Regions from separate parts of the Streptomyces sp. R11 genome, predicted to be linked through region 3. Evidence: riboswitches for the same ligand, from Rfam matches in the RefSeq annotation. Region 3 holds a riboswitch; each other region holds the start of a gene.

Region 1 (2,191 bases), 1.5 Mb from region 3:
CGATCACCTTCGAGGAACCGGAGCAGGCGGAACCGCTCGGCGTGAACTCCCCCATCACGCTGGACGAGCCCCGCCCCGAGCGCCTCGTCGTGCGAGACGTGGCCAAGGGCGAGTGGCGCCTGGAGGTCGCCCCCCGGTACGGCGGCACGCGCGTGTACTCCGACGGCCTGGAGTTCACCGAGGAAGCGCTGGAGACGTACACGATCAACGAGTGGGACCCCCTGTCGGCCCGCACCCGCTCGGACTGGTCGATCCGCCTGCACCGCCCGGAGCTGGGGTGGGACGCAACCGTGCGCACACGCTCGGAGATCAGCTGCGACCGGCAGGACTTCATCGCCTCCAACGAGGTGATCTGCATGGAGGGCGAAGAGGTACTTTTCCACCGGACATGGGAGAAACGGACTCCACGGACAGCCGGTTAAAGGCGAGTTGGATTCATTGCCCGATTTGCCGCTCTTGTGGATGCCAGTGAATTGGGTCACTCACGCCCATTCATGGAACCGTCTCGGCGCACCCACGTCTCCCCTTGCTCCACAGCAAGTTGAGGCTTGGCAACCGCAAAGGATCAAGCGCCCCATTCGCACCAGACCATGGTCAACCGGCCGACAGGTGACCACGGCACTTGTTCCAGGCATGTGCTCTCGCATACGTTCCCGCTCAGTCGGGCGGACGCCTAATCCTGCCGCCGCCCGAGCCACCCACCCACGCAACTCATACACGCACGGCAGGAGCGGGGGACCCAGGTAAGTCGCCGGACCGGACGTCTTGATGGCGCCCCGGACCGGCTCGGGGTGAAGTCGCGCCGCCGCACGGCGGCGCGGCCGGGCATCTCCCGCCCGAACCCGACAGCTCACCTCGCAGGCGCCGGAGAGGAACAGCGCCATGCCCCGAGGCAAGCACCGCCGCCCCCGCACCAACCCGCTCACCCGGCACGTCATCGCAGCCGGCACCGGGACCGCCGCCCTCGCCATCCCGCTCCTGAGCGCGACCACCGCGAGCGCCGCACAGCCGGCCCAGTCCCCCACCGTCGCGCAGGCCGCTCCCCAGGCCGCCGTGAAGGCCAAGACCGTCGCGTACACCACGAAGAAGGGCGACACGCTCTACGGCATCGCCGACCGGTACGACGTGCAGGGCGGCTGGAAGCAGCTCTACAAGGACAACCGCAAGGCCGTCGGCGACGACCCCCGTCTGATCCACCCGGGCCTCGACCTGGAGGTCCGGGCGACGAAGAAGGCGAGCTCGCCGGGCAAGTCGGCCGACAAGGCGTCCGCACCCGCCAAGAAGTCGGGCGTCGCCAAGGCCACCCAGTCCTCCGTGAAGACGTACCCGAACAACCTGGACGGCTGGATCCGCAACGCGCTGGACATCATGGCGCAAAACGGAATTCCGGGTTCGTACGAGGGCATTCACCGCAACATCATGCGCGAGTCGTCCGGCAACCCCCAGGCCATCAACAACTGGGACTCCAACGCCGTCGCGGGCACCCCGTCCAAGGGCCTCCTGCAGGTCATCGACCCGACCTTCGCGTCGTACCACGTGCCGGGGACGGTGTACGACCCCTTCGACCCGGTCGCGAACATCACGGCCGCGTGCAACTACGCGGCCGCGCGTTACGGCTCGATCGACAACGTGAACGGTCCCTACTAGGCCCGGGCGCGGGGCCTGGCCGCCGACGACATGCCCTACCGGGCGAAGTCGGCCAGGCTCCCCGCGAACAGCCTCTCGAGGACGACGGCGATGCCGTCGTCCTCGTTCGAGAGGGTGATCTCGTCGGCGACCGCCTTGAGTTCGGGATGCGCGTTGGCCATCGCCACCCCGCGGGCGGCCCAGTCGAACATGGGGATGTCATTGGGCATGTCCCCGAAGGCGATCGTCTCGCGCGCGCCGAGACCGAGATGCTCGGCGGCGAGCGCGAGACCGGTCGCCTTCGTGATGCCGCATGGCTGGAGTTCGACGGTCCCGGGCCCCGACATGGTGACCGTCGCGAGGGAGCCGACCACCGACCGCGCCGTCGCCGCCAACTCGTCGTCGGACAGGGTGGGGTGGCGCAGCAGGACCTTGCTGATCGGCTCGCACCACAGGTCGTCGCGGTGCCGGACACGTACGGCGGGCAGGGTGGGGTGCGGCATCAGGTACCCGGGCTCGATGAGCGTGAGCCCGTCCACGCCGTCCTGGTCGACGGCCGCGTACA
Region 2 (2,191 bases), 2.5 Mb from region 3:
ATCGCGGCACGGTACGAGGCGGCGCAGGAGGGCGCCTCCATCGGCGGCGACCTGTACGCCGTGCAGGACAGCCCGCACGGCCTGCGGGTCGTCGTGGGGGACGTGCGCGGCAAGGGCATCGGAGCGGTGGGCGCGGTCGCCGTGGTCATCGGGGCCTTCCGCGAGGCCGCCGAGCAGGAGACCACGCTGGAGGCGGTCGCACAGCGCCTGGAGCGGGCGCTGGTGCGCGAGCGCGACCGGCGTGAGTGGGCCGAGTCCGCCGAGGGGTTCACCACCGTCGTACTCGCCGAGCTGCCGCACGGCAGCGGGATCGTGCGCCTCGTCAACCGCGGGCATCCCTCGCCCCTGCTGCTGTACGCCGACGGCACCGTGCGCTCGCTGCCCGCCGCCGAGCCCGCGCTGCCGCTCGGCATGCGAGAGCTGGGCGTCTGGCCCGACCGGGCTCAGGAGGCCGACTGCCCGAGCGGGGCCACGCTGCTCCTGTACACCGACGGCCTGAGCGAGGCACGGGACGGCGACGACCGGTTCTACGACCCCGAGGCGGGACTGGCGGGGCGGGCCAACGCCCGTTGCGAGCCGGCGGCGCTGCTGGAGAAGCTGGCGGCGGAGGTGCGGCGGCACTCCGGGGGCGGGATGGCGGACGACATGGCCCTCATCGCCGTACGGCGGCCATGATGCGGTTCCTTGATCCTTGTCACCGGACGTGACCGGGCGACCCCCCTCCGCATAACAACTGACACACCGTCAACACCTGTGTGGCGTCTGAGGTCTGGCCAACTCGCCCGATTTAGGCCGCTCATGACCCGTAAGTCCAGGCGAAAATCGTTAATGATCAAGTGGAACAGCTTGGAATCCGCACCCCGGGTCTATTAACGTTCGATAACGCAGCGCGGTCGTCCCAGCCGTCACAAGAGGCGGCTCCGTGCGCATGCGCCGAATCTCGAAAGGGAACCGGGGAACCACCAACTTGGGGTGAATCGCGCAGATACCACCGTGAAGTCACGGGCGGTATACGCGCGTAGGAGACCTTCCTGCTCCGAACCCGTCAGCTAACCCGGTAGGCGAGAAGGAAGGAAAGGAGTACGCCCACGTGGCGTCCAACCGGCCTGCCCCGCAAGCCCCGTTCGTGCCGAGCCAGCGCAGCACCGACACCTTCGGCTACGACCGCAACCGCACCGACGAGGGCCCGTTCGAGGAGTGGAATCCCACCGCGGAGTCCCTTCGTCCCGTTCGCGGCAGGCATCGCGTCTCCAAGCAGCGCGGCGGGGGACTCGCCCGCAGCTCCACGGTTCTCGGCGTCGGTGTCATAGCCGCCGTCGGCGCGGGCGGCATGGCCAGCGCGAACAGCGGCAAGCCGCCGGTCGCGATCACCATGCCGGACCTGCCCCTGATCTCGGACGACTCCTCCGAGCCCGCCGAGGACGCGGCCACCGCGCTCAGCACCATGGGCGAGACCTACGACGAGACCGCGCAGGGCGGTTCCGACGCCGGTGAGGCGCTGCGGAGCCGGATCATCGCGCAGGCCGAGTACCAGCAGGACCAGATCGACAGCAAGGCCGCCGCAGCCGCGGTCGCCGCCGCCGAGAAGGAGGCCGCCGACGCGGCCGCCAAGGCGGAGAAGGAAGCCGAGGCCAAGGCCGCCGCCGCGAAGGCAGAGGCCGAGGAGGAGGCCCGCAAGAAGGCCGAGGCCGAGCGCCTCGCCGAGCTGGCCAAGCAGTACACGCTGCCGACCTCCTCCTACACCATCACCTCGACCTTCGGACAGGCCGGCGCCTACTGGTCCTCCGGGTACCACACGGGCCTCGACTTCGCCGCGCCCACCGGCACGCTGATCAAGGCCGTGCACAGCGGCACGATCACGTTCGCCGGCTGGGACGGCTCGTACGGCTACAAGACCGAACTCACCCTCGACGACGGCACCGAGGTCTGGTTCGCGCACCAGTCCTCGATCAGCGTGAGCGTCGGCCAGAAGGTCAACACCGGTGACGTCATCGGCCGCGTGGGCGCCACGGGCAACGTGACCGGCGCCCACCTGCACCTCGAGGTGCACCCCGGCGGCAGCTCCAGCGGCATCGACCCGCTGGCGTGGCTGCGCGGCAAGGGGCTCACGCCCTGAGGCGTTACGGCCTCTGTCCTTGTGAAGTTCCCAGCTGTCCTTCTGAAGTTCCCGGCTGAAGTCCGTTCACACCTG
Region 3 (2,191 bases):
GCCATGTGCGTCCGGCGACGTCCACCGTCGTGGTCGTCGGCGACCTCACCGGCGTGGACCTCGACGCCCTCCTCGGCGACACCCTCGGTGCCTGGACCGGCTCCCCGGCCCAGCCCCGGCCGGTCCCGCCGGTGACCGCGGACGACACCGGGCGCGTCGTCATCGTGGACCGCCCCGGCGCCGTCCAGACGCAGTTGCTGATCGGTCGCGTGGGCCCCGACCGGCACGACCGCGTCTGGCCCGCGCAGGTGCTCGGCACGTACTGCCTCGGCGGCACCCTCACCTCCCGCCTGGACAAGGTCCTGCGCGAGGAGAAGGGCTACACCTACGGAGTGCGCGCGTTCGGGCAGGTCCTGCGCTCCGCCCCGGACGGCTCGGGTGCGGCGATGCTCGCCATCAGCGGCTCCGTGGACACCCCGAACACCGGTCCCGCCCTGGACGACCTCTGGAAGGTCCTGCGCGGTGTCGCCGACGGGGGACTCACCGACGCCGAGCGGGACTTCGCCGTGCAGAACCTCGTCGGGGTGGCGCCGCTGAAGTACGAGACGGCCGCGGCCGTGGCGGGCACGCTGGCCGACCAGGTCGAGCAGCACCTGCCCGACGACTTCCAGGCGACGCTGTACCAGCAGCTCGCCGCGACCGGCACCGTCGAGGCCACCGCGGCGGCCGTGAGCGCCTTCCCGGTCGACCGTCTGGTGACGATCCTGGTCGGCGACGCGGCCGAGATCCGGGAGCCCGTCGAGGCCCTCGGCATCGGCGAAGTCAGCGTCGTGGCTGCCGAGTAGGGGACTGGCGCGGCGCCGGAGACGGCACGCGTGCGTAGGGGCCCTGGCGACGGAAGAGTCACCAGGGCCCCTTTATGCCCGAATTGAGGGAGAGGTTGCCTGTCTGACCTGTGGGATGCACTACAAAAGGCAGGATCCGTTTGGGGATTGAAAGATGCCCCGTTTAGCGTCTTCCGGGCTGTCCGTCAGGCACTGCGCCGCGCCCGCGGCACCGGACAGCCATCGCCGAGTCCCCGTACGGCGCGAGCCAGGGGAGCCGGGGACCCATCGAAGTCCCTGGGGTGAATCGGACGCCCGCGCAGCCGCGAGGGGGTCCGTAGGAGACCTTCCTGCTCCGAACCCGTCAGCTAACCCGGTAGGCGAGAAGGAAGGAAAGGACCAGCCACTTCATGGCGTTCACCTGCGCCACCGGGAAGCGTCCCGCGGGGAAGCACCGTCGCCCCAGCCGCTTCGAGCGCACCACCGCCCGCGCCGCGGGCGTCGCCGCACTCACCGCCACCGGCGTCATCGGCACCCTGGCCGCCCCGGCGCTCGCCGCCGAACCGGCCGTCGAGCAGACCGGCCTCATCCCCGTCGTCGCCGTCGAGAACTCGATCGCCGACCAGATCGACGCCCAGGCCGCCGCCCAGGAGCAGGCCGCCAAGGAGGCCGCGGCCCGCAAGAAGGCCGCCGAGGAGGCCGCGCGCAAGAAGGCGGCCGCGAAGGCGAAGAAGGAGCGCGAGGCCAAGGAGCGCGCCGCCCGCGAGGCCGAGCGTAAGCGCCTGCTGTCCTACGTCGCCCCGATCTCCGGCTCGTACGTCTCCACGGGCTACAAGGCCGGCGGGGCCGTCTGGTCCTCCGGCAGCCACACCGGCGTCGACTTCCACGCAGCCAGCGGCACCTCGGTCCACTCGGTGGCCTCCGGCACCGTCGTGGAGGCCGGCTGGGGCGGCTCGTACGGCAATCAGGTCGTGATCAAGATGAACGACGGTACGTACACCCAGTACGGCCACATGTCGTCCATAGCCGTCTCGGTGGGCCAGACGGTCACCCCCGGTCAGCAGATCGGCCTGTCCGGCGCCACCGGCAACGTCACCGGGCCGCACCTGCACTTCGAGGCCCGCACGACGCAGGAGTACGGCTCCGACATCGACCCCGTCGCCTACCTGCGCTCGCACGGCGTGAACATCTGACGCTCCGCCGCTGACGCCCGCGCGTCTTCCGAAAGCCCCGGCTCCCCGAGCCGGGGCTTTCGGCGTTTCGAACGACCCGCTGTCCAAAAAATATCCATGGATTCCGGCCTCCCGTCGGAAATTCCCGCCGGTTGCAATAGAGTCACTGAACACACGTCATTCGTCGACGTTTCACGGGGATTAAGGCGGAGGTCGGTCATGCGTATTCCGGCGCACTCGGTATGCACCGCGATC
Region 4 (2,191 bases), 1.1 Mb from region 3:
CGTGAAGTGGGACTTCAACCGCTGCTTCACCGACGCCGGCTGGCCCGGTGAGGCGTACCCGCAGCGCCTGTGGGTCGACCATGTGCGCGCTCTGTACGCCCTGCTGGACCGGCTGCGCGCCGCTCACCCCGGCGTCGCCTTCGAGTCCTGCTCGGGCGGCGGCGGACGGATCGACCTCGGTGTGCTCAGCCGTACCGACCAGGTGTGGACCTCGGACAACACCGACCCCCTCGACCGGCTCGCGATCCAGCACGGCTTCAGCCAGATCCACCCGGCGAGGGCCATGGCCGCCTGGGTCACCGACAGCCCGAACGCCATGCTCAACCACCGGGCCGCCTCCCTGCGCTTCCGGTTCGTGAGCGCGATGGCCGGAGTGCTCGGCGTCGGCGGCGACCTCACCCGGTGGACCGAGGGGGAGCTGGCCGAAGCGCGGGAGTGGGTGACGCTCTACAGGCAGATCCGGCCCGTGGTGCAGCGCGGCGACCTCTACCGGCTGCGGCCCCCGAGTGGCGGGCTCAGTGCGGTCCAGTACGCACTCGGTGACGAGACGGTCGTCCTGGCCTGGCTCCAGGCTCAGAGCTACGGCGAACCCGCCCCGCCGCTGCGGTTGCGCGCCCTGGACCCGACAGCGTCGTATGAATGCCTTGAAACGGGCGAAATTCACCGAGGGGCTGTATTGGTGCATCACGGACTACGCACCGACTTGCGGGGCGACCTTGATGCGACAGTTATCCGACTGCGTCGCATCTAGGAGTTCTGTCCGAATTGGCGCCTTAAATTCCAACTCGCTCCGGAGTAAAGGGAGCTGGAGAAGTGTCACGTGAGGAGCGTCATATTCGTGACCGTGCGTCGCTCGTCATGTTCACGTAATTCACATGCTTTTCGAGGGGTTTTGAGTCGGGCGACGTCCCGATAATTCACGGAGTGTGACCGGTAATTCCCACAAGGGATCAACGGGAACGCATTCGGACGGAACCCCTCACTTGTTCCGGTGCGTCTTCCTCGCTTACGTTCCACACCAATCCGGACGGACGCCTAATCCTGCCGCCGACCGGATCCCGCGCTAACTCACCCGTACCCGGCAGGAGCGGGGGACCCACAGGTACAACCGCCTGTTCCGGTCTCCGGAACGGCTTGGGGTCAAGTCGCGTCCCGACGCGACCGGGCATCTCCAGCCCGCACCCGACAGCTCACCTCGCAGGCGCCGGAGAGGAATTCGCCATGCCCGCGAAGGGTAAGCATCGCCGCCCGAAGTCCCTGCGCTTCACCCGCTCCATCGCCATCGCCGGAACAGGTGGCGCCGCTCTCGCTCTCCCGCTCATGGGGGCCGCCGGCGCCCACGCCGCTCCCTCTCAGTCCGTTTCGGAAAAGGCCGTTCAGTCCGCTCCGGTCGCCGAGAAGAAGGCCGAGAAGAAGGCCACCGGCAAGAAGGCGGACGCGCGGACCTATTCGGTCAAGGTCGGCGACTACCTTGCGAAGATCGCCGACGACCAGAACGTCAGCGGTGGCTGGAAGAAGCTCTACGCCGACAACCGTGAGGCCGTCGGCGCGGACCCGGCGCTGATCCACCCGGGTCTGAAGCTCACCATCGGCGGCAAGAAGGCCGAGACGAGCGCCCCCAAGTCCTCGTCCGCCCCCTCGTCTTCCTCCTCCGCGCCTTCGAAGCCGTCCTCGGACACGACCGCCTCGAAGTCGTCGGCGTCCAAGTCCGCCGCGTCGAAGACCACCACGACCGCCCAGAGCGCCGAGAACACCAGCGCCTCCAGCGGCTTCTCCGCCCCCCTCGACGGCGCCACCCTCGGCACCGCCTACAAGGTGGCCGGCAGCATGTGGTCCAGCGGCTACCACACCGGTGTCGACTTCTCCGCCCCCACCGGCACCCCCCTGAAGGCGGTCGGCGCGGGCACCGTCGTCTCGGCCGGCTGGGGCGGCGCGTACGGCAACCAGGTCGTCATCCAGCTCGCCGACGGGCACTACGCCCAGTACGCCCACCTGTCCTCGCTGTCCGTCTCCAGCGGCCAGTCAGTGACGGCGGGCCAGCAGATCGGGCTCTCCGGCGCGACCGGCAACGTCACCGGCCCGCACCTCCACTTCGAGATCCGCACCACCCCGGACTACGGCTCGGACCTGGACCCGGTCGCCTACCTCCGCTCGAAGGGCGTCTCCATCGGCTGACGCCTGCCGCGAAACC

The links. A riboswitch is a leader RNA that binds a small molecule or an ion and turns the genes downstream of it on or off. The one in region 3 is predicted to bind cyclic di-AMP.
Region 1: linked by a shared signal. The riboswitch ahead of AB5J55_RS24910 (transglycosylase SLT domain-containing protein) and the one ahead of AB5J55_RS31690 (M23 family metallopeptidase) in region 3 are both predicted to bind cyclic di-AMP.
Region 2: linked by a shared signal. The riboswitch ahead of AB5J55_RS19960 (M23 family metallopeptidase) and the one ahead of AB5J55_RS31690 (M23 family metallopeptidase) in region 3 are both predicted to bind cyclic di-AMP.
Region 4: linked by a shared signal. The riboswitch ahead of AB5J55_RS36795 (LysM peptidoglycan-binding domain-containing M23 family metallopeptidase) and the one ahead of AB5J55_RS31690 (M23 family metallopeptidase) in region 3 are both predicted to bind cyclic di-AMP.

Annotation. Positions count from the first base shown of each region.
Region 1 is NZ_CP163432.1:5,362,088-5,364,278, reverse strand. Features, by position in the region: partial or broken gene AB5J55_RS24915 (CocE/NonD family hydrolase) at 1-422, shown strand, start outside; cyclic di-AMP (ydaO/yuaA leader) riboswitch at 709-877, shown strand; gene AB5J55_RS24910 (transglycosylase SLT domain-containing protein) at 883-1,647, shown strand; gene AB5J55_RS24905 (HAD family hydrolase) at 1,683-2,191, opposite strand, start outside.
Region 2 is NZ_CP163432.1:4,378,540-4,380,730, reverse strand. Features, by position in the region: gene AB5J55_RS19965 (PP2C family protein-serine/threonine phosphatase) at 1-675, shown strand, start outside; cyclic di-AMP (ydaO/yuaA leader) riboswitch at 922-1,079, shown strand; gene AB5J55_RS19960 (M23 family metallopeptidase) at 1,091-2,116, shown strand.
Region 3 is NZ_CP163432.1:6,873,641-6,875,831, forward strand. Features, by position in the region: gene AB5J55_RS31685 (M16 family metallopeptidase) at 1-785, shown strand, start outside; cyclic di-AMP (ydaO/yuaA leader) riboswitch at 999-1,161, shown strand; gene AB5J55_RS31690 (M23 family metallopeptidase) at 1,175-1,957, shown strand; gene AB5J55_RS31695 (GntR family transcriptional regulator) at 2,156-2,191, shown strand, end outside.
Region 4 is NZ_CP163432.1:7,948,744-7,950,934, forward strand. Features, by position in the region: gene AB5J55_RS36790 (alpha-galactosidase) at 1-751, shown strand, start outside; cyclic di-AMP (ydaO/yuaA leader) riboswitch at 1,060-1,217, shown strand; gene AB5J55_RS36795 (LysM peptidoglycan-binding domain-containing M23 family metallopeptidase) at 1,222-2,175, shown strand.